Regions from separate parts of the Roseibium sp. MMSF_3247 genome, predicted to be linked through region 1. Evidence: riboswitches for the same ligand, from Rfam matches in the RefSeq annotation. Region 1 holds a riboswitch; the other holds the start of a gene.
What was found. A riboswitch is a leader RNA that binds a small molecule or an ion and turns the genes downstream of it on or off. The one in region 1 is predicted to bind thiamine pyrophosphate.

Region 1 (11,540 bases):
AATATTCTGGCAAGGACCGTCTATAGGTTTCGACTTTGGAGCTGACGGCGCACGCGTCATGATGCTGATCTACAATTTGCCGAGCATTGACCGGGTTTACGACCGGTTCAGCGGCGTAAATGGGTCCGCCTATCTGGTTGGCGGCGTCGGCATGACAGTCCTTGCAAAAGACTCAGTCTTCGTGGTCCCGATCAAGGCCGGGGTCGGCGCACGCCTCGGGTTGAATCTCGGTTACTTGAAATTCACAAGAGAACCGACTTGGAATCCTTTCTAGAGACCTGCAAAAACTATCAGGGTCCAGCCTCAACTGGAGCCCAGACTTGGCTATTAAACCGATGTCCTCTAATGATGATGTAACGTCTTGATGCTTTGAACGGCCACCGGGAGCCTGATGTGATAGAAGCGGCGATGTATGTGGCACTAGGGTTTTGCACGGCCGGGCTGATTTGCCTTGCGATCCTGCCAGCTTTCTATCGCCGTGCCGCGAGACTGACCGAAGAGGCTCTTCGGGCTGTCAATCCATCCAGTTACGCAGAGGTCCGAGCTGCGCAAGACCAGGCACGCGCACAACATGCCGTCGATCTGCGCCGCGTTGAACAGTCTCTGAACGCCGAGCGGGAAAAGGCGGCAAAATGGCACGTGGATGTGACACGGCTGAAAACAGAAATGGCTGCGCTGGAAAAAAGCCACGAAGGCGAGATTTCCAAACTGAAAGAAGAGCTTTCTGCAAAAGCCTCTGATGAGAAATCAGCTGACATGCTGTCCTCGGAAGTCGCACAACTAAAGCAAAAACTCGCCGAAGCTGAGAAGGCTCTGGCGGAAAGCTGGTCTCAGAAACCGGAAACCGGCGAAGACGTGCTCGCAAAAGGCGCGCAAGGCGAAGACACTTCCGATTGGCTGCCTGCCACAGACACGATGGCGCTTGCGACCATCACGGGGTTGGAAGCTGAAGTTGCGACCTTGAAAGCGCGCCTGGCCAAGGCGGAACCGTCTGTTGCCGGAGAACTCGACGCTGAACGATCAGAGACTGCCCGGGCCCGCCTTGCAGAGCTTGAAGCCCAGCTTGTGGATACTGAGGCAAAGTTCATAACTGCTCAGGCGGAAGTGACCCGGCTTTCCCTGCAGCTGGACGCAGCCGACATTAAGGACAGCGATCTTCAGAAGCATTTGACCGAGCAGTTGGAAGCGCTGGCAACAGAAAACGCGCAAAGACTTTCTCAGCTAAAAAACAAGGACCGCACGGTCAACCGGCTAACCGGGGAGATCAAGAAGCTTCGGCAAGACCTTGCCGCCACCTCTTCCCTTGCGCAGGTGCGGCAGGATTTCCGGCAGCTGGTTGCTCAAGTGTCAGCGGACCCTAACGATAAAAAGAAAGCCGCTTCCAAGCCCTCCCCCAAAGCAGCCGGCAAATCGGCACCTGTGTCGAATACCGCTGGTGACATGAAGCCCAAGAGAAGAACACGCCGTGCTGCCGCTAGTGCCGAAAAGCCAAACACAGCGCCTCCACCGGCTCCCAAAGCCGCAGAAAGCTCATCTACCACAGATATCGCCAACGCGGCGGAAGCCCTTGTTAGCCGGATTGTTGCGTCGACCCGAAAAAACAAAGAGCCCTCGAGTGACAGCGATCAAGTGCCCCCTGAAAAGACAGATCCGCCGACTATGAAAAAGCCGAAACAACGGCGGACCGCCGGGGCTGCCTGACAAGAGTTCTGCTGCGACAGAAGGCGTCAGTTTGTGTGCGTTTTGAATTATTGAACTAACTTCCTACCGGACCAATACCTCATGCTTATCGAACGCCATAACGCCATTCTCGAACTGGCCCGCCAGATGGGTCGTGTCAGCGTGGACGACTTGGCGAAAAGATTCGAAGTCAGTCCGCAGACCATCCGTAAAGACTTGAATGAGCTGTGTGAGCGCCGACTTCTCGCACGCACGCACGGCGGAGCCTTACTCTCATCTGGTATTGAAAACGTCGGCTATGAAGCAAGACGCATCATTTCCAGCAAGGAAAAGGCTGACATTGGCTCCAGTGTCGCTGCACTCATTCCCGACAATGCGTCTATTTTCATCAATATCGGCACGACAACTGAGGCGGTCGCACAGGCGCTGTTGCAACACCACGGACTGATGGTGATCACCAACAACCTGAATGTCGCCAGCTTGATGCGGGGTTATTCCCAGATTGAAGTGGTTGTTGCCGGCGGGGTTTTAAGGCATGCCGACGGCGGAATTGTCGGCGAAGCCGCAGTTGATTTCATGCGCCAATTCAAGGTGGATTTTGCAGTGATAGGCGCATCTGCCATTGATCCGGACGGGTCTTTGCTCGACTACGATTATCGCGAAGTCAAAGTCACCAAAACGATCATGGAAAATGCTCGGCATGTGATCTTGGCAGCGGACAGCACCAAGTTTGAGCGCACCGCGCCCGTCCGGGTTGGCCACCTCTCGCAAGTCACGACGCTTGTAACCGACCGTTGCCCGAGCCCGGAATTCGCGACGATTGCAAAAGACTCAGATACGCAGCTTATCGAAACTGAAAACCTGCCGGCCATCTAGAAGCGGCCAAGTGGTAAGCCTTTTCGAAACCAGCCACTTGTGACCAGTTTAAAAATAGACCTAGATCTCGAGAGAAAGTTGGCACGCCCAACGGGACTCGAACCCGTGTTTCCGCCGTGAAAGGGCGGCGTCCTAGACCGCTAGACGATGGGCGCGCGGGGCTTGAAAGTTGCTTGTTTCAAGCCGAGGACCGTGCGTATAAAGGGGGTTCGAGCAGGACGCAAGCCCCCTTGGTCATTTTTTTGAAGTCAACCGGTCTATATCCACTACCGGCCGACGAAAACCGTCCGGCCCAATAATTTTCCATCTTGCGGATCAAACCGGAGCAAGGCGGTGGTGGTGCCTTCACGCACGAGAACGAGCATAATCCCTTCTGATATCGTTGCCTGCAGAACTTCGGCATCAGCACCGACATTTAGGGTTTCAACGATTGCGGCCTCAGATGGATCGGCCTCATAAGTGTTGATCTTGTAAAGGATTGCTGCAAAGACAGCGATAAACCCGGCAAACATGATCAGGGACGACCCGAGCAACAGGCGCTTCAGTTTTGCCTGAACGCGTTCGGTCGCAGGATCTAAAGGGGCATCTTCCGGACCTTCATCCCGGAAATCAGGTTGAGACATGACAGACAATTCCCAAGACGATCCGGCCAGCTTTGACGCGGATTTCATTTTAAAGGTTGATCCTGAGGACGCCGGGAAGCGGATAGACGCCGTCCTTGCATCGCATTTGGAAACATTGAGCCGGAACAGAATTCAGTCACTGATCAAGGCGGGCGACGTTTCCATCGGAGGCGCGAAAATAGGGGAGCCGAAATACCGGGTCAATGAAGGTGACGAGATTACTTTGCATCTTCCTGAACCGGAGGATCCGGATCCCAAAGGCGAAGACATTCCGCTCAGTGTGGTTTTCGAAGATTCACATGTCATCGTAATCGACAAACCGGCTGGGTTGGTCGTTCACCCTGGTGCCGGCAACTGGACCGGCACACTGGTCAACGCCTTGATCCATCATTGCGGTGACAGTCTGTCGGGGATAGGCGGGGTGAAACGTCCCGGCATTGTTCACCGGATCGACAAAGACACGTCAGGGCTTCTAGTCGTCGCCAAAACGGATCAGGCACATCAAGGGCTAGCAGCACAATTTGCAGATCATGGCCGCACCGGACCACTGGAGCGAGCATATTCCGCGCTTGTGTGGGGCGCGCCATCCAGCCTCAAGGGTACGATTGATGCCAATCTGGCCCGTTCTCAGGCAAACCGGCAGAAGATGGCGGTTGTGAAAACGAGCGGACGTCATGCAATTACGCATTGGCAGGTCAAGGAACGTTTCGGCGCCGCGGACCAGCCTCCACTTGCCTCACTCATGGAATGCAGACTAGAGACAGGCCGAACTCATCAGATCCGGGTCCACATGGCCCATATTGGCCATCCATTGCTTGGCGACGATGATTATGGCTCCGGCTTCAAGACGAAAATCAACCGGTTGGAAGAGCCATTAAAGAGCCTTGTCGGCGGTTTCACACGGCAAGCTTTGCATGCTGGACTGTTGGCATTTGAGCATCCAGTTTCAGGCGAGACACTGCGCTTTGAGAGCCCATATCCCGATGATTTTGCAAATCTTTTATCCGGATTACAAAAATTTTAGAAAGCCAATTCGCATTGAAGCCATGCAATCGGCAAAATTCAACCTATATTAGCTGTTCGCGTGTGCCGATAGGGCACGCATTGTAACTTGGTTGCCTCAGCCAAACGCCTGCGCTCTGCGGGGCAAAGTGGGGAACCGGGTGATTTCGACGAGAGGGGGTGCATTCAATGGCCCAGAACTTACCGACACTCACTGCAGGGGAAGGCGGACTTAGCCGCTACCTTGATGAGATTCGCAAGTTTCCGATGCTTCAGCCGCAGGAGGAGTACATGCTCGCCAAGCGGTACAAGGAGCACGAAGATCCGGAAGCTGCCGAGCGCCTTGTGAATTCACACCTGCGCCTCGTTGCCAAGATCGCCATGGGTTATCGCGGGTATGGTCTCCCGATTGGCGAGGTCGTATCCGAAGGCAACGTTGGCCTCATGCAAGCCGTTAAACGTTTTGAGCCCGACAAAGGGTTCCGTTTGGCGACCTATGCCATGTGGTGGATCAAGGCTGCCATCCAGGAATACATTCTCCGTTCCTGGTCACTCGTCAAAATGGGGACGACAGCCAACCAGAAACGCCTGTTCTTCAATCTGCGCCGCCTGAAGGGCAAGATACAAGCGCTGGAAGAGGGCGATCTGAAGCCGCACCAGGTACAGGAAATCGCAACCCGTCTCGGCGTTTCGGAAGAAGAAGTCGTGTCGATGAACCGCCGCCTCGGCGGCGACGCAAGCCTGAACGCACCGATCCGGGCGGAAGCAGATGCTGGCGAATGGCAGGATTGGCTCGTCGACGAAAGCGATAGCCAAGAAACCTTGCTTGCCAATCAGGAAGAACTCGACATGCGTCGCAAAATGCTCAGCGACGCTATGGACGTTCTGAATGATCGGGAACGCCGGATTTTCGAGGCTCGCCGGCTGTCGGAGGACCCAATGACGCTGGAAGATCTTTCCGGAGAGTTTGGTGTCAGCCGGGAGCGCGTGCGGCAAATCGAGGTCCGTGCTTTTGAAAAGGTTCAAAAAGCGGTCCGGAACAGTGCCCGCACGCTTGACCAACAACCAGCCGCTTAATCGTCTGGAACACAGATTTAAGGAAACGCCGGGCAAAACGCCCGGCGTTTTTTGTTTGCTGGTCCGTCTGAGCTTGCTCCTTGGCGCCTTACCACCCTAGGGTCAGGACCACTGCTGGTTAGTTTCAAGACATCAGGCACCAATGGCGTTTCGGATAGACCCTTTTTTTTCACGGCGCGGTTTTGTTGCCCTCACCGCAACCATCGTCCTGATTCTCATGACCGGGCTTCGGATTGCCAATCCGGACTTTCTCGTTGCCGTTCGGGAGCTCACATTCGATTACTATCAACGTTTCAGTCCGCGCGAGTATATGCCCGCCCCAGTTCGGATCGTTGACATTGACGAGACCTCCATCACCGAAATCGGGCAATGGCCGTGGCCACGCACCAAAGTTGCCGAGCTGGTCGAAACCCTGACTGAAATGGGCGCAGCCGCCATTGCATTCGACGTAGTTTTCGCTGAACCGGATCGAACGTCGCCAACGCAAATTCGTGCTTCCCTTCCCCCAGAGACGCCAGCGAGTGTTCAGGAAGCTCTGCAACAGCTGCCGGACAATGATGAACGTTTCGCCGCGACAATAGCCAGCGCACCGGTTGTTCTCGGCTTCGCGATCTCGGATCAGTTAACCGGCCGAACGCCTTTGAAAAAAGCCGGCATTGCCTATGGGGGAGCAGATCCTGTTACGATCCTGCCGCCCTTCCCAGCCGCAGTCCCCAGCCTCGACGCACTTCAACAAACAGCGAGCGGAATTGGATCGATTTCTGTTTCCCTCGATGATCGCGATGGCGTCATCCGCCGCATTCCATTGATTACGAGCGACGGAACCAACGTTTATCCAGGCCTGATCACAGAGGCCCTTCGGGTGGCCCAGGGAGCAAGCGGCTTGATAGTCCGAACGACCAACGCCAGCGGCGAAGTGGACAGCGGCACTCCAGCAATAACTGACCTTAAAATTGGTGCTTTTGAAGTTCCAACAACAGCTGCAGGGGAAATGTGGGTCCATTACACACCGGACCAATCAGATCGATATGTCCGGGCGATGGATTTTTTTAAACCGGAGCACTATGGCGTACTTGCGCCGTTGATCGAAGGGCAAATTGTGCTGGTCGGAACGTCTGCAGCAGGCCTCCGTGATATCCGCTCAACCGCGATCGGTGAATTGGTTCCAGGTGTGGCAGTGCATGCTCAGGCACTTGAGCAAATCATCAACGGTCAGTTTCTGAGCCGGCCGGACTGGGCAAGTGGCCTGGAGACACTCACGACTTTTTTGGTCGGTGCGCTTTTCATTCTCATCTTGCCCATCATTGGCAGCGTTGGAACAGCCTTGCTTGGCGGTATTGTTGCCGCGGTGCTGATCGGCGGTTCTTTCTACCTTTTTTTGGACAAAGGGCTTCTCATCGACCCGATATACCCAAGCCTGTCTGTGTTTCTTGTCTTCGCAGCAGCAACGGTCATGCTCTATTTTCTGACTGAACGTGAAAAGCGTTTTGTCCGGCAGGCATTCAGTCAATATCTCTCTCCGGATCTCGTGAATCAGCTGGAGAAGGCGCCGGAACAACTGACATTGGGCGGTGAGATACGGCCAATGACCATACTGTTCATGGACATTCGCGGCTTCACGCCAATCTCCGAGCAACTGACGCCGACAGAGCTCGTTACCTTCCTCAATACTCTGCTCTCTCCTCTGTCCGATGCCATCCAGGCCGAAGGGGGAACGATCGACAAGTATATCGGTGACAGCATCATGGCGTTCTGGAATGCCCCAATACCCGTGCCGGACCACGCAGAAAAAGCAGGCCGGGCCAGTCTCGCTATGCTTAAGATTGTCGATGAACTGAACGAGAAAGACGCATTCGGTTTCAAGGCGCGCGGATTAAAAGCACAGACGGTTCAGATCGGTATAGGTCTGAACAGCGGCGATGCCTGCGTTGGCAACATGGGCTCAGAGCACCGGTTCAATTATTCTGTGATCGGCGATGCGGTAAACGTGGCATCGAGGATTGAATCAAGTTGCAAGGCAGTGGGCGCAGATCTCCTCGTCTCGGAAGAGACAAGAAAGCAGGCACCGGAGCTGGCCTACCTGGAAGCCGGCGAGATTTCTCTCAAAGGCAAAAGCGAAACCGTCACACTGTTTGCGCTGTTAGGCGATGAGAACTACGCAAAATCCGAGGATTTTCAGAGGCTCGCTCAAAATCACAATTCACTTATAAGTGCGATCGAAGCAGGCAATGTAACTACCGCACATAGTGCTCTCACTACCGCCCAGCAGTCCGCCCCACGGCTCAGCAGCTTTTACGCCCCGTTTGCCGCCCGGATTGCAGACCTCCCCTTGGCGCAAGACGAAAGCAGCGCGGCATCCTGAGACACCGCGCTGCTGATTTAGAAGTTAGTGATGATCAGCGGATCTCGACCGCATAGGTATCGACAGGAACCACTTTAGAGATCAGGTCATTTTCAGCCATGAACTCCGCAAAACGCTGATAGCGGCCTTCATCAAGGGCTGCCGGGCGTTTTGCGAAACGCGGCAGCGTATCGGCCCAGGCGCGTTTGTTCAGCTCGTCATTCAGGTTCGGGTAGGCTTCGATGAACGCATTCCAGGCTTCGTCCGGATGGTTCGTCAGGAAAATCGTTGCCGCTTCGATGGCCGCCATGAATTTTACGTAGCGCGGATCATCTGTCTTGTCCTTGTGAACAACGTAAATCAGCTCGTCAAAAATCGGCACACCGTTCTCTTCCGGATAGAACGCCTTGCCTTCCTTGCCTTCAATCTCAATCTGAGTGAGCTCGAAATTCCGGTAAGCACCAATGACCGCATCGACTTGGCCGGACATCAGCGACGGTGACAGAGCAAAGTTGACGTTGATCAGCTCGACATCGTCGACACTGAGATCGACAGACCGCAGCATCTGGCCGAGCATGGCGTCTTCAAACCCGGAAACAGAAAAACCGATCTTCTTTCCCTTAAGGTCTTTCAATTCCTTGATCGGACCATCTTTGAGGACGATCAGTGAGTTCAATGGTGTCTCAACAAGCGTTCCGATCCATTTGAGCGGAAGTCCTTCCTCGATCTGGGCGTGCAAGGTCGGCTGATAGGAAATGGCAATGTCGCCCTGTCCTGCTGCAACCAGTTTCGGCGGCATCGCAGGGTCGGCAGGTTCTATCAATTCGACATCCAGACCTTCTGCCTCAAAGAATCCCATCGCTTGGGCGGTGATCAGCGGTGCGTGGTCGGGATTGGTGAACCAATCCATCAAGACCGTCAGTTTTTCGGCTGCTTGTACAGGTGCCGACGCAAACAGAGCGGCTGCGAAAGCGGCAGAGAGCAGTGTTTTTTTCATTCAATCCTCCAAGGAAAAGCAGATCAGTCTTCAACCTGCCAAGGAACAAGAAACCGGGTGAAATGGTCTACGGCGAACCGCAATGACAGAACCATGAGAGCCAGCAGGATCAGCGCGGCAAACATCACGTCCGTCTGCATCCGTGCGTTGCTTTGAAGCATGATGAAAGCGAGCCCGCCCTTCGCGCCGACCCACTCCCCAACAATCGCACCGATTGGTGCGAAAACAGCCGCGATCCTCAAGCCGGACGCCAAGGCAGGCATGGCAGACGGCAGCCGGAACACCCAAAGTTCCTTTAGGCGAGACACACGATAAAGGCGGCTGAGGTCCGCAAGCCCGGGATCAAGGCGGCGCAGCCCATCATAGAACGTGGAGGTCACGGCAAAGAAGATCACCAAAACCGCCATGACAATTTTGGAGGCTAATCCAAATCCGAGCCACAAAACGAGGATCGGCGCGATCGCAAAAACGGGCAAGGCCTGGGTGACGAGGATCGTCGGCATAATCGCCCGTTTGGCCACGGGAAACACCCAAATAAGGATCGCCAAAAGGCACCCTGCAGCGACCCCAAAGACGAAGCCGAGAAGTGTCTCGGAAAAGGTGATGCTTGCATGGTGCAGGAGAAACAGACCCTGGTTCTGAAACGCAACAAAAACGCGCTCAGGGCCAGGTAGCATATAAGGCGGGATTTCAAAGAAACGGACCAAGGCCGCCCAAATGAAAACGGCGACCGCAACGCCGGCACAGCGTTTCAGCAGGAAAACCAAAACCATCATATATCGCCGTTCCCTACCGGGATGGCGTATGGTTTTGTGAATCTATAAAGGGCAGACAGCTGTTGTACAGCGTGTGCCCCGCGCATTAACGCATTAGCAGACATAAGGATCTCCTGCCTTCAGCAAAGCCGAAAATGACACTGGAGATCCGGGAAGAGGCTAAGGTTTCCGTCCCTTCGCCGGCATGACCCGGATCAGGTTCTAAGGGTTCGGCGCGATGCCATCTCAGTTCCGGAAACCGGAACACCCCTCGGACCAAGCGGGACAATGCCCCGCCAATTTACAAATTGCAAGAGAAAGTGCCGACCACCGGCCAAAAACACAAGAAGCTGGATCTGCTTAGCCGGCTTGCCAGGCGGTGACTGCCTTTTCAACGGCATCTTCGCCGATCGGGCCCTTCTCGAGCGTAAGAATGCCGCGTTTGCCATTCTCATAAAGCATCGGGATGTCGATCCAGCCACGCTCACGCAGAAGTGCCAAATTGCGTTGTTGCTCATTGGGCAAGCTGGACAACGCAATCCAGAAAAAGCCGGGAGAGACCTTCACGGATGCTCCGATCAAGGCATCGCCGCGCGCTTCCTCGGTCGGCTTCATGACCAAGCCGGGAACATTGACGATATCGCCACCGGAAAACCCTTCTGGTAGCTCATATTTGATTTCAACCAAGTGGCTTGCCGGCAGGGAGGTATCGTCGTTGGGCTTAATACGGATATCGACTTTGATATCCCGCTCCGGAATTTCGACGGCAGCGGAGAGGACGGACTGCGCTTCACCGCCAAGATCGGTCTCTTCGCCAAGTGTCCAGATGACGGCTCCTTGTGCCGCAGTGCCGGTAGAGCTGGCATCTGCCCCTTCCTCATAAAGGATGGAACGTTGCGCTCCGGAAGCCGGCACCTGAGCTGCCGGTGCCGGTTCGGATTGCTCTGGGCTCACTGCAGCAAGACTGTCCGGCTGAACGCCCTGACTTACTTCGGCGCTATCCGTCGCTGGCGTATCGACATCGGCAGACGGGGTGCTTTCCACATTCGTCACGATCGACGGCTGAGCAACAGTCCCCGGTGCGGTTTCTTGCGGGTTGATGGTCGTAGTTGTCACTGCGCGCGCGTCAGGTGCAACCACATTTGCATCGGTCTCATTCAAAAGACGATCAGTGTTCTTGCTCGCCTCGTCTGCATCTTCCGAGGATGCGGCCACGGTGTCTTCGACGGGTGCCGCTGGTTCGGTAACAGCCGTTGTTTCCGGCTCTTGTGAAACAGCCGGTGCGGCGTCGGTCACAGCCTCATCAGACGGCCCGGACAAGAAGAAATAGGCAGCGGCTCCAAGAACCAGAACGGCAACCACAGCAGCAGCTGCAATCGGCACTGTCCGGCTTTTTTCGTCCGAACCGCGAAGCGCCGCTGAAGCAGACGATCTTGAACGGTTGGCGCGGGACGATACTGGGGCGTCTGTTAAGCCTGCTGTTCCGGTCTGCGGCTGAACCACCTCATCTTCAAAGAGCGGTTCTGTTTGAGAGACTTGATCATCCGAGACCGGAGCCGGTTCGACTGAAACAGGGTCATAGGCCGGAGTTGTCTCTGGTGAGGATACTGGACCTTCGGGCTCAGCCAGACTTGAACCAGTCGTTCCTGATAGAGGTGCGGCTTGTGGCTGGCTGTCATATGAAGCATCGGACGAAGGAGCACTTGCTGGCTCTTCGACTGGATAGGCAGACGGCTCCGGAGACGACACTGGCGGTGCAGGTGGCGCCGAAGTCTCAACTGGAGAAGTCGTGGTGGCCGCCGGGATCGAAGGCGCTGGCTCCGGCTCCCGGACCGGCGGTGCAGCTGGGGTGGCAGGCGCTGGCGGCGTAGATGGCTGCAATCCCAGGCTTTCTCTGGCAGCCTCCGCCTCGACCTTCCGGATTGCTTCTTCCAGACGAAGTTGTTCTGCTGTGATTTCCGATGGCGACAGTGGCGGCTCATAGGCCTTGAGCTGATTCACGATGGCATTGCGCGCACGGCTGTAAACGCTGCGCCGCGCTGCACCATTGCTTTCGGGCAAGGACGCGATTGTTTTCTTTAATATCGAATAGTAATCAGCCATCTTCCTGCCTACCGGCCAACTGCGCTCCTGCGTCTCCTGGATCCGATTCGCGACTTCTTCGTGACTTATACCAAGCTTTCGAAGAG
Region 2 (11,540 bases), on a different contig from region 1:
GGATGGAGCGCTCAAGGTACGCCTCGGTCGGTCCTTCATGGAACATACGCTCCCAATGAGAGAGCTGCGCCGAGATCAGGCGGGCCTCCTGGTCTCCGATCATTGTCGACAGATGCGGGACTGTTTTTACATGGTCGTAAAATCCGTCCATGATCCTCGGCAAATGAGAGGAAAGTGTCGGCCAGATCGATCGCGCAAGTGTGCGATCTTCTTCGGTGAAACGGAAAAACGCCAGCCTGCCCTTTAGCGTTTGGTTCTGCATATTGGCTCCATAAACCCTGCAAGCCAGTGCTGGTCCCCCTCAGGCCAACGCTGTCCCGCCAATCAACGTAACACGCCCCTTCGTGAGGCGGGTTTCGACGGAACACCAGGTATTCAATGCCAAGGAAGACAGGACGGCAGCATCAGCAGAGAGCATACCCCTACGTAACGTAACCTCCTGGTTTTGCTTCGCAATTCAGCAGACACCACGGTTGTTTCCGCACCATCCTTTCTTTCGCGAATCCTCCGAGAAAGAACAGGACTGATATTATCCGCCTAATGGGTCAGCCACTAACAGCGCGTTAACGCGAAACAGCCTTAAACAACATCTTAGGGTCGATATTTCCGCCCGTCAGTACGACACCGACGGTCCGCTCCCTTAGGTCAAGTTTCCCGGACAGCAGTGCGGCCAACGCAGCGGCGCCGCCGGGTTCGACAACCAGCTTGAGCTCGGAAAACGCAAACGCCACAGCGTCCAGAACCTGCTCGTCCGTGACCGTATATCCTTCCCCAGAAAATTGACGCAGGATCGAAAATCCGATCTCTCCGGGACTTTCAGAAAGAAGCGCATCACAGATCGAGCCGGATTTGGCGGGATTGGACAGCAATCCCCCTGCCTCCAAAGACCGTTTGTAATCATCGAAGAATTGCGGTTCGACTGTATGGAACACCGTTTCCGCGGAAGTGTTTGCAAGCGCAAGCGCAATCCCGCTGGAAAGGCCTCCACCGCCTGTGCAAGCCAGGACATCATCCAACCGCACACCAAGGTCTTTTGCTTGCGCTTCCATTTCCAGGCCAACGGTCCCCTGCCCGGCAATAACGGCAGGATCATTGTAAGGGTGCACGAACGTCGCGCCGGTTTCGGCGCAGATCTCGGCAGCGATCTTGTCGCGGTCTTCGGTGGCCCGGTCATAAGTAATGACCGTCGCACCATATCCTCGTGTGCGTTCCAGTTTCACCTGAGGCGCATCGGCAGGCATGACGATCGTCGCCGGCATGCCAAAGATCTTGGCACTGGATGCGATACCTTGCGCGTGGTTCCCCGACGAACAAGCGACGACACCCTTGGCCCGGACATCCGGGTCCAATTGCCGCAAGCAATTGTAAGCGCCACGAAACTTGAAAGAGCCGCTGCGTTGCAGGCATTCGGGCTTGATCAACACACGCCCGCCAACGCGCTCGTCCAGAGCGGGGTTGGTCAAGAGCGGTGTTTTGACAGCAACGCCCTCCAGGGCATCAGCTGCCTCCAATACATCGTCGAAAGTGACGGCTACGCTGCTGGAGGAAGGTTGTTCTGCTGTCGCGCCGGTCATGATGGCCACCTCATTCAGGGTCTGAGGTGGACAGGAGTACCGGCTACCCCATGGCCTGACAACTGCAACATTGTTAGGGTTACAAAATCCCGCGGCGCCAATATCTTAAAGCGTCAGAGGCTATCAGATCACTCTGCCGCGTTGGCCTGTGCCAAGCCGCCAACGGCGGCGATACAATTGTCCAGGAACTGCCGGCTGCTGGCTGCCCAGGTGTAATTGAGTGCAATGTTCCGGCAGTGGTCGCGCGGAATATCGAGAGCGGCCTCACATGCCTCTGCAAGGTTTTCGGACAAAACACCGGCGCCGGTATCGCCGATCACGTCCAGCGGCCCCATGACCGGATAGGCAGCAACTGGCACCCCGCACGCCAGCGCTTCCAGCATGACATTGCCGAACGTGTCGGTGAGAGACGGGAAGACGAAAACATCAGCGCTGGCGTAATGACGCGCCAGGTCTTCACCGGTTTTCGCTCCCGTGAAGAGCGTGTCGGTGTATTCTCTCTGCAGCGTATCCAGCTGAGGTCCATCGCCAACAACGACCTTAGAGCCGGACAGTTTCAGGCCCAAAAACGCCTTGATGTTCTTCTCAATCGCAACGCGGCCAACATACATGAAGACCGGCCCAGGCAAATCCTGCGGCAGGACAGAGCCCTCGTAGGGTTTGAAGAGATTTTCGTCGACCCCGCGCGACCAGCGCATCAAGTTCCGGAAGCCGCGGTCTCTCAGGTCGTTCTCCAGCGAAGTCGTTGCCACCATGCAGCCGTTGCCGGCGTTGTGGAAGCGACGCATCCAGGCATAAGACCAGGACAACGGCACCGGCATCCGGGCAGAAACATACTCTGGAAACCGTGTGTGATAACTGGTGGTGAACGGCTGTCCGCGCTTTTTGGCGATCGCAGCTGCAAGCAGGCCAAGCGGACCTTCGGTCGCTATGTGCAGATGTTCACAGTCGAATTCATCCATCATCCGCCGCACGGTGCCCTTGTGCGTCAAAGACAGACGGATTTCTGGATATGTCGGGCACGGAAGTGTTTTGAATGCCTGTGGGGTCAAAAACTCCATGCGAACGCCCATGGCGCGGAGTTCGTCAGCTGTGCGTTCAAGCGAGCGCACGACGCCATTGATCTGCGGATGCCAGGCATCCGTGACAACAAGAATGGAACTCATGCGGCGACCGGAGCTTCCTGTGGCTTCGCCGTTTGGGCTCCGGTTTGGGCTTGTTCTACCCATCTGATCACCTCAAAGGTTCCATCATGATGTTCGGCAACCGCTGTGCAGCTTTCAACCCAATCGCCAGTGTTGATGTAGTGAATGCCGTTGACGTCACGGCTTGCTGCATGGTGGATGTGACCGCAGATGACACCGTCGACGCCCTGACGACGCGCTTCGTCGGAAAGAGCCTCCTCGAAGCGCCCGATGAAACTGACTGCATTTTTGACTTTCAGCTTCGCCCAAGCTGACAAAGACCAGTAGGTCAGGCCAAGCCGGCGGCGCACGGCGTTCAGCACCGTGTTGACACCAAGCGCTGTGACGTAAGCTTTGTCCCCAAAGAACGCGAGCCACTTTGCATGGCGGATCACCACATCAAATTGATCTCCATGGATCACCAGATACCGCCGGTTGTCTGCGGTTTCATGGATGATGCTGTCGGTGACTTCCACACCGCCGAAGTGCGTACCTAGGAAGCTGCGGAGAAATTCGTCGTGGTTTCCAGGAATATAGACAACTCGAGAGCCCTTGCGGCCTTTGCGCAGGATCTTCTGAACCACATCGTTGTGGAGCTGCGGCCAGTACCAGGACCGCTTCAACCGCCAGCCATCCGCAATGTCGCCGACGAGATAAATCGTCTCGGCGTCATTGTCCTTCAAGAAGTCAAGCAGAAGCTCCGCCTGGCACCCGCGAGTGCCAAGATGTACATCTGAAATAAACAAGGCCCTGTAATGCCGCGATGTCTCCGAAGTGGACATTGCACGTCTCCTAGATCCATTGGACCGCTATAGACGCGATTCAAGTTTCACTATTATGACAGATGGGGTTTGAAGCGGACTGACGTTGCGTTTTCCTAAAGTCATTGGAGGATCTTTCCCTTAGCCGCGCCAACATATGCGTTTAAGCGCGCTCAATCAGGGCCTCACAATCACGCAGGTTCATCGCGTAAGGGATAGCCGCAGCGGGTTTCCTTTCATATGGTCTCGCAAACCTCACCTTCAAAATTTGGGAGATCGATCATGGATTTGGGATTGCGCGGCAAGTCGGCAATCGTGTGCGCATCAAGCCGCGGACTTGGCAGAGGTTGCGCAGAAGCGCTTGCAGAGGCCGGATGTGACCTGGTGATCAACGGGCGCGACAAAGATGCCCTGGAAGCAACCCGCGCGCATCTGACGGACACCTTTCAGGTCAAGGTCAGTGTTGTCGCTGCCGACGTTTCAACACCGGAAGGACAAACCGCTCTCCTGACGGCCTGCCCAGAGCCCGACATACTGGTCAACAACAATGGCGGCCCGCCTCGCAAGGACTATACAGAACTCAATCGCGCTGCCTTGCTGGAAGGTGCCATCCAGAACTTCGTGACCCCGATCGAATTGATCCAGGCGGTCACCCCCGGAATGAAGGCCCGTGGCTTTGGCAGGATCGTCAACATCACGTCCTTGTCCGTGAAGATGCCGATTGAAGGCCTGGACCTTTCCAGCGGCGCGCGTGCAGGCCTGACAGCATTCCTGGCAGGTGTTTGCCGCCAGCTGGCTCCGCATGGTGTCACGGTCAACAATCTGCTGCCAGGCAAAATGGATACGGACCGGCTGAGGGGTGGGTTTGAACGCTCCGCACAACAGTCCGGTCAGACTGTGGACGCCATTCGCGCGAGCCAGGCTGCAGAAATCCCGGCACGCCGCTTTGGAACAGCCGGGGAGTTCGGCCAGACCTGTGCCTTTTTGTGCTCCACACACGCCGGCTACATCACCGGGCAGAACATTCTCATGGACGGCGGCCTTTACCCGGCAGCATTCTGACAAAAAAGCCGGCCCGCGATCGCGGGCCGGCAGAATTTTCAAAACCAGTCTGGCAGCTGATCAGAACTTGATGCGAACTGAAGCTGTCAGGATGTCAACGGAAGAGTCGACGGAACCGGTCAGCGATCCCTTCGAAGCGCTGTAGTCCTGGTGACCCGGGACAAGGTTCAGATCGGTGTCTGTACCAAAGATATGCGTGTAGCCGAGATCAAACGAGAAGTGCTCGTTGAAGACGTAGGACGCACCGGCGCTTACCCAGATACGATCGTTGTCCGGAAGGCGCGCAGACCGGATTTGATCATCGATCGGTGACCACTCATACGCTGCACCGGCGCGGAAGGTCAGCTTGTCGTTGAAGTCGTACTCACCACCGAGCGCGACGAAGTAGCCGTCATTGTAGTTGAACGGCAGCGTGGTCACGGTGGCACCGGTCGCATCAGCCGTGATCTGCGGCTCTTTCAAGCGGCTCCAGTTTGTCCACTCGAAAGTACCGAGGACACGAATGTCGTCTGTGATGCTCTGCTTTGCCGAAAGAGTGACCATGTCCGGCGTTGCAAGCACGGTTTTCACGTTCGTGACGGCCGTCGTGAACGGGTTCGCCGGGTTTGGAGCAGCGATCGTCCCATCAATGTCGGTAAAGATCGCAGAGCGGTAACCGATGCCGATTTCCGTGGTCGCGGTTGGTTTGATCGTGACGCCGGCCGTCATACCAACGCCGACACCGTCACCATCAAGCTGCTGACCCGGAAACAGGGTAGCGCCTGGAATAGTCGGAGACGCTGAGGCATTCGTCAGGCGAACATCCGCATATTGGATCTGCGGACCGATCGCGACAGAGAACATCTCATTGATCTTGTAGCCAACGACCGGGTTCAGGTTGATTGAGAAGATCTTGGAAGACCGGTTGTAGCCTGCACCGGTCCAGTTGCTGTCGTCCGGCTTTGTGGAAAGACCGAACGGACCATTAATCCCAACGCCAAGGTAGATTTTGTCGTTGAAGTTGTAAGACGTGTAGGAGGCCGGGATCCAGGCGTCATGGCCGATATCACCGGTGTCAAAAGACGTCGTGATCAGACCGGTCGGCGTGGTCAGTGAATTCGGAACGGTGTTCGAACCGGTAATATCGGACTTTGGAATGATGAAGGCGTTGTGAGCCTCAAATACGATCTTGCCGTCCATCGACGTGATGGTTGCCGGGTTCCAGAACATGGACGAAATCGACGAACTGGATGTACCGTTACCGGCGAAGGAAGTCCCTTGGTAGTATGCGCTCTGCTCGCGCAGGGCGAAACCGCCCGCAGAGGCTGCACTTGCGACGATCGAGGCAGCTATGGCTGTCGACGTCATAAGTACGATTTTCTTGGTTGCCCGCATTTTTACGTTTCTCCCAATCCTCCTCCCCCCCGGGAGGAATTTGACACTGACTGCAGGGTCTAAAAGAAACGGTCGCCTTTCAACCACGAAATGCGATCTCTAATTGCAGCGCACACGGTTGCTGCGTTGCAATATACGGAGTTTCACGAAGGTCCGGCGCACACACCAAGTGCTCATAGCCGGATAAACATATCATGAGACACTGCTTTTGAAGGTTGATCGTGGCCAACCATACAAATGCACATTTTTTAGGCACATTACCAACGCGTCACACTTAACTTTCTTTCTTTGCTGCGCGTTGCTTTCTTGTCACACATAACCTTAGGGAATACGGGCGTTTTGCGCGAGCCTGGAGTGTTTTTTGGTGACTAAATCGCTTCATTGGCAAACCAAAATATCCCAAATCAGCATTATACACCGCCCACGATATGGCCAACCGAGTGAGATGAAAAAGTCATTCCTATGTCAGAAATGCGGATAAATTTATGATTCAAATACCCGCATTTCAGACACGATACACATGGAGTTTCGAACTTTACGAGCCGAAACTGCTAACAATACAGGTCGAGCCGCACCCACAATGATACTCTCTATAGTTGCAAATCATACAAGTCCATCACGCGCGCTCAAAAACCGCCGCATGGCAACATCGCTCCATGGCGAAAGACGCTTCAAAGCGGTCTGGTGGCTTTGATAAATACTGTTACTCATCGGATCCTGACGGGACGTGTCCAGCAGCACTTCTCCAGTCGTTACGCGCAAGGCGTCAAGAATGTCCTCCGGATAGGAAAGGACCTCAACGCCATCTTCTTGCTGGAGCAACTGCAGGCTTCCGGCATTTTCCCAATCGCTCTCGGCAAGCGCCCGTCCGTTCTCAGCACGGCACGCCTCCAATAGAATTACCTGGAATTCCGTGGGCAAAGCATCAAAAGCTGCCTGATTGAACAGCGCCTCGCCTGTACCGTTCGGTTCGTGGAAACCAGGTGAATAATAGTATTTCGCGGCCTTCTGGAACCCCATGGCCCGATCCGACCAGGGACCGAGGAATTCGGTCGCATCCAGAACACCTGTTTGGAGTGCCTGAAACAGCTCGCCCGGCGGCAAGCCAACCGGAGCGGCCCCAAGCCTGCGCATCACTTCTCCACCCAGCCCCGGCATCCGGATCTTGAGGCCGCGCAGATCATCAAGGCTTCGGAGCGGTTTCTTGTACCAGCCGCCCATCTGAACACCGGTGTTACCCGCCATCACCGGTTTGATGCCGAAGGGCGCGTATAGCTCATCCCAAAGCGCCTGCCCGCCGCCTTGCTCGATCCAGCTGATATGTTCATGCGGGAGCAGACCGAAGGGGACCGCGGTGAAATAGACGGAGGCCGGGATCTTGCCTTGCCAGAAGAACGAGGCTGTATGCGCCATGTCCGCAGTGCCATTTGAGACGGCATCAAACACACCGAGCGCCGGCACCAGTTCGCCAGCAGCAAACAAACGGATCTTAAACGCACCACCTGAGAGCAACGCAACCTGATCAGCGATCCGCTGCGCCGTGACACCCGGACCTGGCAGGTTTTTCGGCCAGGATGTCACCAGCTTCCATTCGGTGACCGCACCTTGTGCCATCACCGCTGGCGCTGAGAGAACAGATGCGCTTCCAACGGCACCACCCACAAGCATGTCCCGGCGGCTGAGGTTTTTTCTATTTTGCAATGCATCACTCATTATGCGCCCTCCCAAAAAGCGTGGAAGTGATGGACCGGTCCGTGACCTTGTCCAATCTTGAGTTCATCCGCATGGCGGATCGCTTCGTGGATATAGGTTTTTGCACTGGACACAGCGTCGCCCAGCGCGTTGCCCTTAGCCAGTCCGGCAGCAATTGCAGAAGACAAAGTGCATCCGGTGCCGTGGGTGTTATCTGTCGCGATGCGGTCCTCGCGCAGCCAGAGGCTGTCACCGTCTTCAGTTATCAAAAGGTCAGCGCTTTCCGCACTGTGGCCGTGTCCGCCCTTCAACAAAACAGCCTGTGCCCCGAGGTCGATCAGCTGTTTGGCCTGGCTCTGCATATCGATTTCGCTATGGGCAACATCGCACTCCAGCATGCGGGCTGCTTCATGAAGGTTCGGCGTGATGATGTCGGCCAAGGGCACCAACTTGGAAATCAGGGTTGCGACCGCACTTTCCGCCAAAAGCGGATCTCCGGATGCGGCCACCATCACGGGATCCAGAACAACGGGGCCGGTCTGGTGGCGTTTCAAACCGTCTGCGACTTCCTCAATGATCGGCACCTGCGAGAGCATGCCAATCTTGGTGGCAGTCACTGCGAGGTCCGAATAGACGGCATCGATCTGCGCGCGCACGAACTCGACCGGCACATCATGGATCGCCGTAACACCAAGGGTGTTTTGTGCCGTGAGCGCCGTCAAGACGCTCGCCCCGTAGACGCCATTTGCCGTAAAGGATTTCAAGTCCGCCTGAATGCCAGCCCCACCGCCGGAATCCGAGCCTGCTATTGTTACCGCGATTGCGGTCATGGTGCCCTCCGCACAATGCTATTGGAATGGGTATCAGCCGGTTTGAAGACAGCTTTCTATATCGCGGGCCGTTAGGCTGTAGAGCGTATCGAGAAGTTCTGGAACCAGACTGCCAGGTCCCCCGCTCCGGGAAGCGGCGATTTCACCCGCAATGTTGAAGACGGACAGGCCAGATGCCGCGGCAAGCGCAGTATCTGGCTCAACGCTCGCAAACGCTGCGAGGACCGCGCCCCCCGCACAGCCGGTGGCCGTCACTCGGGCCAAAAGAGGATGACCATTGCGCAGCCGGTAGTCTTCGCCCTGGCTCTCGATCTGATCCTCTTCTCCGGTCACGGCAAAGACCGTTCCCTCCGAAATCAAAGCGTCAACGTCGGACCGCGCATCAAAGAGCGCGGTCATCTCGGCTTCATTTGCCCGGACAAGAGACGGCAGCGTTTGCAAGAGTTCTTTGGCGTAGGCGCAGCGCTGCGGTGACCGATCCGCGAACACCGGATCAATGGTGATTGGCCGCCCAGCTTCCTTGGCCGCATCAATCGCAACCGGGATCGCCAAACGGCGGCTGTTGTCCAGTGTTCCGAGGTTGATCAGGAGTGCATCGGCAGATGCTGCAAAGCTCTGAACTTCCTCCGGCGCGATCGTCATGGACGGTACAGCGCCGAGCGCCAAAAGAACATTGGCCGTGAAGCCTTGGGCAACCGTGTTGGTGATGGCATGAACACGGGGTCTTTTCGCCCGCACCCGCTCCAGCAAGGAAAAGACGGTATCCGCCGACAGCGCCTGCGTGCTCGCGGCGATCGACAAACTCATGCCCGGCCCCTTTTCAAGTTCAGTGAGCCGGCGTTCCGCGCCATCGTTTTTCGGACAATACGTAAAAGATCAGTCATGATCTCAAATCCCTCCGCCGGTACAAGCCGGATCAGGTTCTAGGAGTTGGCCATTCGCCTCTCAGCCCGATCCACAATTGCCGGGCACCCCCATGAGACAAAATCTGTCTACTAAGCCAAGCGCGGGTTTTCAAGTCCCAGTTAGCAATCGCCGTGGTTCAAGCGCCGACAGCCGATTGACTGTTTGCAATAGATAGGCGATGTCGGGGCACAGTTCGTTTTTGCCCGCAGGAGCCCCCATGACCCCGTTTTTCGTGATGATTAAATGTCAGCTCGGCAAGACCTATCAGGTTGCCAATGCAATCGCGGATGCTGAGATCGCTTCGGAAGTCTACTCCACCAGCGGCGATTATGATCTTCTCGTGAAGTTCTATATCGAAGACGGCACAGACATTGGACACTTCGTCAATGAGAAGGTGCACCCGATCGACGGCATCCAGGACACCAAGTCGATCATAACGTTCAAGGCGTTCTGACCATACAGCATGTAGCCGCGCGAACTTGTCCGCGCGGCATGTCTTCAAGACTTCGAGGGTGTCGATGCCCGGCGGTCCTTGGTCCGGTCAAGGCCAAGCCGGTGCTCCCGGTAAATCACGAAGATCCCGGCGGCCATAACGATCACCGCACCCACAATCACCTCAAGAACCGGCACTTCAGCAAAGACGACCCAGCCGACCAGGATCGCCCAGAGCATGTTCACATAATCAAACGGCGCGATGGTCGACGCATCTGCATACCGGTAGCTCTGGGTCAACAGGATCTGTCCCACACCGCCGAACAGGCCAATCATTATCAGTAGACCCGCTGTTTCCAAATCCGGGATGAGCCAGGCTTGGTCCGGCCAGATCCAGCCGGCTGGAATAGTCAGAAGTGAGATCACGGTCGCCGACAAGGAAAACCAGGTAACAATGGTCGAGGTGCGCTCAGTGACGCACAGCTTCCGAACCGTGATCATGGCAAGAGCCGCAAAGGCAGCGCCCATAAATCCAGCGATGGCCCCAAAGGTGGCGGAGTTGTCGAAATCCCCCTCTCCCAGATGCGGTGACAAAACGACGAGGATGCCGACAAAACCAACTGCGACCGCGCTCCACCGATAGATCCGGACAGTTTCGCCCAGCATGAAGAAGGCCAAAACAACAACGATTAGCGGTGTTGCAAAGTTGATGGCTGTGGCATCCGGCAGCGGCAGCAAATCATAAGCGGTGAACATGCACACCATGGCCGTCAAACCGATGCAGGCGCGCACAAGATGCCCTTTTGGGTTCTGTGTCTTGAACGCAAGGCCAAGTTCCCCGCGCACCCCCACCATCATCAGAACCGGAAAGACACCAAAAAAATTCCGCGCAAATACGAGCTCCCCAATCGGCACGCGTTCGGCGGCGATTTTCAGCGCTGTCACCATGGCGAAAAACACGATCGTTGAGGCCAGTTTGAGCCCGATACCGATCAGAGGAGCCTGACGTGTCATTCCCGTTGGCGCCGGCGCGCGGGATTGCTGGGTTGCGGTGTTTTTTGACGCCATAAATCTGATCCAGATACTGGCTTACACCCGACGCTTTCCGCGCCACGCACCAGTTTTGAAAGAATAACAGAACAGCGAAGGCAATAGCGCTGCAAACAGATCCCGATCGGACTGCCGAGCACTGAGGGTAAGAATTGCGCAAATCGCTTTAGAAGTGAGAGACCAGTATCTACCCCGGCCTCATTTTTTGCAATCTCGCGCATAGCCTTGGCAGATTAAACAGGGTCTGCCGATAAAATCGGCGTGTATTACCAACGTTTCCTCTTCAAAAGCAACTGAAAACCCGGCACATACCTGCCCCTGCCGTTACGGGCTCCTATACTTATAAAAAATCCCCGATTCGAAAGGCGCCGCCCCATGTTCCGATCGTTTTTCTTGAACCGTAGATGGTTCTTCTGGGCCTGGATCATCTCGGTGGTCATCCTCGGCGCCACCCAGTACCAGGTGAATCTGAACGTCGAGATCAACGAATGGTTCGGCAGCTTTTACGATCTCATTCAGCGCGCCTTGAGTGAGCCAGGCTCCGTCACGTTCGGCGAATACATGCGCGAACTGATGACGTTTTTGTACATTGCCGCGATTTTCGTGATTGTTGCGGTGATCCTGGACTTCATCACCAAGCACTTTGTGTTCCGTTGGCGCACAGCCATGAACGAC

Region 2: linked by a shared signal. The riboswitch ahead of thiM (hydroxyethylthiazole kinase) and the one ahead of RBB44_RS13115 (ABC transporter permease) in region 1 are both predicted to bind thiamine pyrophosphate.

Annotation. Positions count from the first base shown of each region.
Region 1 covers NZ_JASHII010000003.1:596,901-608,440, forward strand. The annotation lists gene RBB44_RS13070 (DUF1134 domain-containing protein) at 1-274, shown strand, start outside; gene RBB44_RS13075 (hypothetical protein) at 394-1,701, shown strand; gene RBB44_RS13080 (DeoR/GlpR family DNA-binding transcription regulator) at 1,783-2,556, shown strand; tRNA gene RBB44_RS13085 (tRNA-Glu) at 2,636-2,711, opposite strand; gene RBB44_RS13090 (hypothetical protein) at 2,823-3,179, opposite strand; gene RBB44_RS13095 (RluA family pseudouridine synthase) at 3,178-4,203, shown strand; gene rpoH (RNA polymerase sigma factor RpoH) at 4,371-5,258, shown strand; gene RBB44_RS13105 (CHASE2 domain-containing protein) at 5,401-7,620, shown strand; gene RBB44_RS13110 (ABC transporter substrate-binding protein) at 7,655-8,596, opposite strand; gene RBB44_RS13115 (ABC transporter permease) at 8,620-9,372, opposite strand; TPP riboswitch at 9,527-9,633, opposite strand; gene RBB44_RS13120 (hypothetical protein) at 9,712-11,454, opposite strand.
Region 2 covers NZ_JASHII010000005.1:381,746-393,285, reverse strand. The annotation lists gene RBB44_RS18535 (globin-coupled sensor protein) at 1-262, opposite strand, end outside; gene RBB44_RS18530 (threonine/serine dehydratase) at 564-1,574, opposite strand; gene RBB44_RS18525 (glycosyltransferase family 1 protein) at 1,703-2,740, opposite strand; gene RBB44_RS18520 (UDP-2,3-diacylglucosamine diphosphatase) at 2,737-3,540, opposite strand; gene RBB44_RS18515 (SDR family oxidoreductase) at 3,802-4,581, shown strand; gene RBB44_RS18510 (OmpP1/FadL family transporter) at 4,642-5,955, opposite strand; gene RBB44_RS18505 (TRAP transporter substrate-binding protein) at 6,559-7,668, opposite strand; gene thiD (bifunctional hydroxymethylpyrimidine kinase/phosphomethylpyrimidine kinase) at 7,668-8,477, opposite strand; gene thiM (hydroxyethylthiazole kinase) at 8,511-9,284, opposite strand; TPP riboswitch at 9,353-9,463, opposite strand; gene RBB44_RS18490 (Lrp/AsnC ligand binding domain-containing protein) at 9,601-9,837, shown strand; gene RBB44_RS18485 (DMT family transporter) at 9,882-10,829, opposite strand; gene RBB44_RS18480 (putative transporter) at 11,241-11,540, shown strand, end outside.